2 regions of the Clostridium omnivorum genome follow, and region 1 is predicted to be linked to the other one. Evidence: a T-box and tRNA genes for the amino acid it is inferred to sense, from the RefSeq annotation. Region 1 holds a T-box; the other holds one or more tRNA genes.
The links. A T-box is a leader RNA that pairs with one kind of tRNA and senses whether it is charged. The one in region 1 lies ahead of thrS (threonine--tRNA ligase), so its partner is inferred to be a tRNA-Thr.

Region 1 (2,412 bases):
TTACTATAGGACGATGTTTTTCGTTATCACTTCCTATATAATGAAGATCAAATCTCTGTGGAAGCTGGAAATCAAGCTGAATAGTTCCGCATTGCCACCTTCTGCCTATGCTGTCTTCTAGATGAAAATCTATTTTTGGACCATAGAAGGCACCATCGCCTGGGTTGATTTTATAGTCCATGTTTATTTCGTCTAAGGCACCTTGAAGAGCGCTTTCAGCTATCTCCCAATCCTCGGCACTTCCCATGGAGTTTTCTGGCTTAGTTGAAAGCTCAACTTTATATTTAAAGCCAAACCTAGTATATATCTCATCTATCAGGGATATTACCCCTTTGATTTCATCCTTAATTTGTTCTGGAAGCATGAATATATGGGCATCATCCTGAGTGAAGGCCCTTACTCTCATAAGTCCATGCAGTGCACCTGATAGCTCATGTCTGTGAACCCTTCCCATTTCAGCAGCTCTAATAGGCAGCTCTCTATAGGAATGAGCTTCAGACTTGTATACTAACATTCCTCCTGGGCAGTTCATAGGCTTAATAGCAAATTCCTCTTCATCAATATTTACAGTATACATATTTTCCTTGTAGTGAAACCAATGTCCTGAAGTTTCCCACAGCTCTCTATTAAGTATGATTGGAGTTTCAATTTCTATATAGCCATACTTTTTATGAAGCTCTCTCCAATAATCTATCAGAGCATTTTTTAGCACTACCCCATTAGGTAAAAAGAAAGGAAAACCTGGACCTTCTTCCATTAGTGCAAATAGTTTAAGCTCTTTTCCAAGCTTTCTGTGATCCCTTTTTTTAGCCTCCTCCAGCATATTTAAATATTCCTTTAGCTCTTCCTTTGAAGCAAAAGCTGTTCCATAGATTCTTTGAAGCATCTTATTGTTTTCATCGCCTCTAAAGTAAGCTCCAGCAACAGATAAAAGCTTAAAAGCTTTAACTTTGCCAGTGGACTCTACATGAGGACCAGCACACAGGTCAACAAATTCACCTTGCTTGTAGAAAGAAAGCTCTTCATTTTCTGGAATGCCTTCAATTAATTCAACTTTGTAAGGTTCATCTTTTTCTTTCATAAGTTTCATAGCTTCTTCTCTTGAAAGCACAAAACGTTCTAGCTTTAAATTTTCTTTTACTATATTTTTCATTTCTTTTTCAATGTCTTCTAGCATTGCTGCAGTAAAAGTCTCATTAGAATCAAAATCATAGTAAAAGCCGTTTTCTATGGAAGGACCTATAGTTAGTTTTACCTCAGGATATAATCTTTTTACTGCCTGAGCAAGTATGTGTGCGGCAGTGTGTCTAAGAGCAAGTAGTTCTTTTTCATTATTCATAATAAAATCCTCCTTAAAATATAATCAAAAAAATAAAACTCATCCCTAAAAAAGGGACGAGTATCATCGCGGTTCCACCCAAATTACAGTAATAGAAAATTTATTACTGTCACTCAAAACCTATAACGCGGTTAACGGATATACCTACTAAAATTCAGTATTCAACTCAGAGGTGGTTTTCAGCAATACTTGCACAAGAAGCCTTGCACCCGATGGACTTCTCTCTCTTAGAACAGTAAATTGCGTACTCTTCCTCATCAATGCTTTAGATATAATATTTAATTAAAAATAAAAAAACTCCTCCCTAAAAAAGGGACGAGTATTATCGCGGTTCCACCCAAATTACAGTAATAAAAATATCACTGTCACTCAAAACCTATAACGTGGGCTAACGGATATGCTTACTGTAATTCAGCATTCAACTCAGAGGTGGTTTTTCAACAGCACTTGTTCAAGAAACCTTTCAGCCTATGAGTTTCTCTCTCTTTTAACAGTAGTCCGTTTACTTTTCCTCTTCACAGTTTTTATTTTCTATTATTATATGTCTGAGCAAAAAATATGTCAATATACTTTTGGAATAAATTATAAAAATTTTCTTAAATGTAATTTTGAAGCATTAATGTGGATAATTAGGGGGTACATTTTATGAAATTTGAAGTATAATAAATTGATGAAAGTATTTTAAAGACGAGGAGAAATTATAATGAAGATTTATAAGCAAAAGGATTATACATTTATAAAGCTTGTATTTTCAATTTTTATTGTAGCTATGGTCTTTGGAGTGATTCTTTATGCCATAAATTGTGCAAAACCTACAGTGAAAAATGATACTTTAAAAATATCTGGTTTATATAAAGTGGAACTAAAAATTGATGAGATTCAGGACATAACCTTGAAGGATGAATTGCCTAATGGATTCCATAAAAGTAATGGAATAGATCTCTTTGGCAGAGCATATCTTGGGAATTATACAGCAGAAAACTATGATAAGATTAAAGCATGTGTATTATCAGGAAAGGCTCCATACATTTATATAACTACAAAAAATGATGAAGTAAAATATATAATACTTA
Region 2 (2,412 bases), 330 kb from region 1:
AGGTTTATCCGATGAGGAAAGAGTAAACAATCAAGAAGCTTTTTTATATGATGATATTAAGATTATGGTAGCTACTAATGCTTTTGGAATGGGTATTGATAAATCTAATGTAAGATATGTAATCCACTATAATATGCCTAAAAATATGGAGGCTTATTATCAAGAAGCTGGTCGTGCTGGAAGAGATGGTGAACCTAGTGAGTGTATCTTACTTTTCGGCGCGCAGGATGTACTTCTCCAAAAGTATCTTATAGAACAAAACATGATGAATGAAGAACGAAAGAGATTTGAATATAAAAGACTGCAGAATGTTGTTGACTATTGCCATACACCAAAGTGCCTTAGAAAATATATATTAGAATACTTTGGCGAAGAGAATGTTAAGGAAAACTGCGGCAACTGCAGCACCTGTAATGATGACAGAGAGCTGGTTGATATTACAATAGATGCTCAGAAGATATTCTCCTGCATACTTAGAATGAAAGAACGCTATGGAACAACACTAATAGCAGAGGTACTTAGGGGCTCTAAAAATAAGAAAATTTATGAGCTTGGGTTTGATGAATTATCTACTTATGGAATAATGAAAAATTACACAGTTCAAGAAATTAAGGATTTAATAAATGTACTTATAGCAGATGAATACTTAATAATGACTGAAGGACAGTTTCCAATGGTTAGATTGAGGCAAAAGGCAATTGATGTTTTAAAGCTAAAGGAACAAGTATTCCAAAAGGTAAGAAAGAAGAAGCAAAAAACTGTAACTCAGGATTCCCTATTTGAGGAGTTAAGGGCACTGAGAAAAGAAATTTCAGAGAGAGAAAAGGTTCCGCCTTATATTATTTTTGCAGATAGTACACTTAAGGAACTAAGTCAATATATGCCTAGCAGTTTGGAGGATATGTTGAACATTAAGGGTATAGGAGAAGCTAAGCTTGCAAAATATGGAGAAGTATTTTTAGAAGCTGTAAATAAGTATAAGGAACGCAAGAGCATTGTTATAGACACGGAAAGTGAGCAGAAGAGCAAAGTAGCTAAGGGAAAGAAGGAAGAGGCAACCCCTAGCCATATAATTTCTCTAGATTTATATAGACAAGGTAAATCCATAGAAGACATAGCAAAGGAAAGAAATGTTACTAATCTTACTATACAAAATCATATAATACAGTGCTCAGTAGAAGGACATGAGGTCGATTTAGATAGATTAATTCCTAAAGAGCATGAAAAGCTTATATTAGATAAAATTAAAGAAATTGGTGCAGCAAAATTAAAGCCTCTTAAGGAAGCACTACCTGAAGAAGTAGATTATGCGGCTATAAAAGCTGTCATTGCAAAGTATAAATAGTAATATTTTCATAAGGTTTGAGCTGTAATTAGAAGATTATTAGAATTAATGGAAAGCCTATTGAATAAATTATGTAATAGTAGTAGAATTGATGAGGTGAAGAGGATATTAGCATAAATTATTAAATAAAGCAGCATAACTAATCTTCAAGTATTTAATTATAGCAATGTATTTTGGATTTTAAATATAAATTTAATATATGCATCTATATGATTAAGCTGAAATAGCTCAGTCGGTAGAGCGACGCACTCGTAATGCGTAGGTCGAGGGTTCGATTCCCTTTTTCAGCTCCAATTTTATAGTATTAAAATAAAGCTATTTCTAGCTTTATTTTTGCTTTAATAATACTTAATTAAATTATGCTTGCTAAAATATTTAAATTGTGTATAATATTTTTGTTATATTCTTTTAAAAAGTACGATTAGGAGGTATAGGAGCTTTGTTGTAACTTTACTTGTTTTAAAAGAATAACAATTAAAAGTTTTAAAATAATAAAGTGTATTATTGTGAAATCAATAATGGGGGTTTTTAGTAAAGATGATAATACGAGAATATGAACAATCAGATTTAGACAACTGTGAAAAATTAAGGATGAAATTATTTTCTAGAGAAAACAAAGCACACAATGAGAATGGGACAGAAGTTGATTCAGAAGGTGGAAGCTCTGATTGTGAATTAGGCTGGAATATTTTTGTAGCAGAGGATAAAGGACAACTTATTGGTTTTATTGAAGTTTCTATAAAAAAGTTTGACGGAATGGTTAATGACCGTGTTGGATATATTGAAGGATGGTATATAGATTCTAACTATAGAAATAAGGGTTTAGGAAAGTTATTAATAATTGAGGCAGAAAACTGGGTGAAATATGAGGGCTGCAACAGCATGGCTTCATTTATTCCAGCTGATAATGCCACAGCTACCGAATTATTTGAGAAGTTAGGATATAAAATTGTAAATAAAAATGATATAAGTTTTTATTTCCTAAAGGAAATTAGACGTATGGATAAAGCTATTTAATTAATTGAGTGTTTTTAAAACATAGTGGGAAAACCATTATGTTTTTTTGT

Region 2: it has a tRNA-Thr gene. The T-box ahead of thrS (threonine--tRNA ligase) is inferred to sense a tRNA for this amino acid. The anticodon was not compared.

What each region holds. Positions count from the first base shown of each region.
Region 1 covers NZ_BRXR01000001.1:2,329,848-2,332,259, forward strand. Annotated here, with positions in the region: gene thrS (threonine--tRNA ligase) at 1-1,339, opposite strand, end outside; T-box leader at 1,389-1,609, opposite strand; T-box leader at 1,648-1,867, opposite strand; gene bsdE14_RS11180 (hypothetical protein) at 2,043-2,412, shown strand, end outside.
Region 2 covers NZ_BRXR01000001.1:2,002,624-2,005,035, reverse strand. Annotated here, with positions in the region: gene recQ (DNA helicase RecQ) at 1-1,345, shown strand, start outside; tRNA gene bsdE14_RS09505 (tRNA-Thr) at 1,563-1,638, shown strand; gene bsdE14_RS09500 (GNAT family N-acetyltransferase) at 1,883-2,362, shown strand.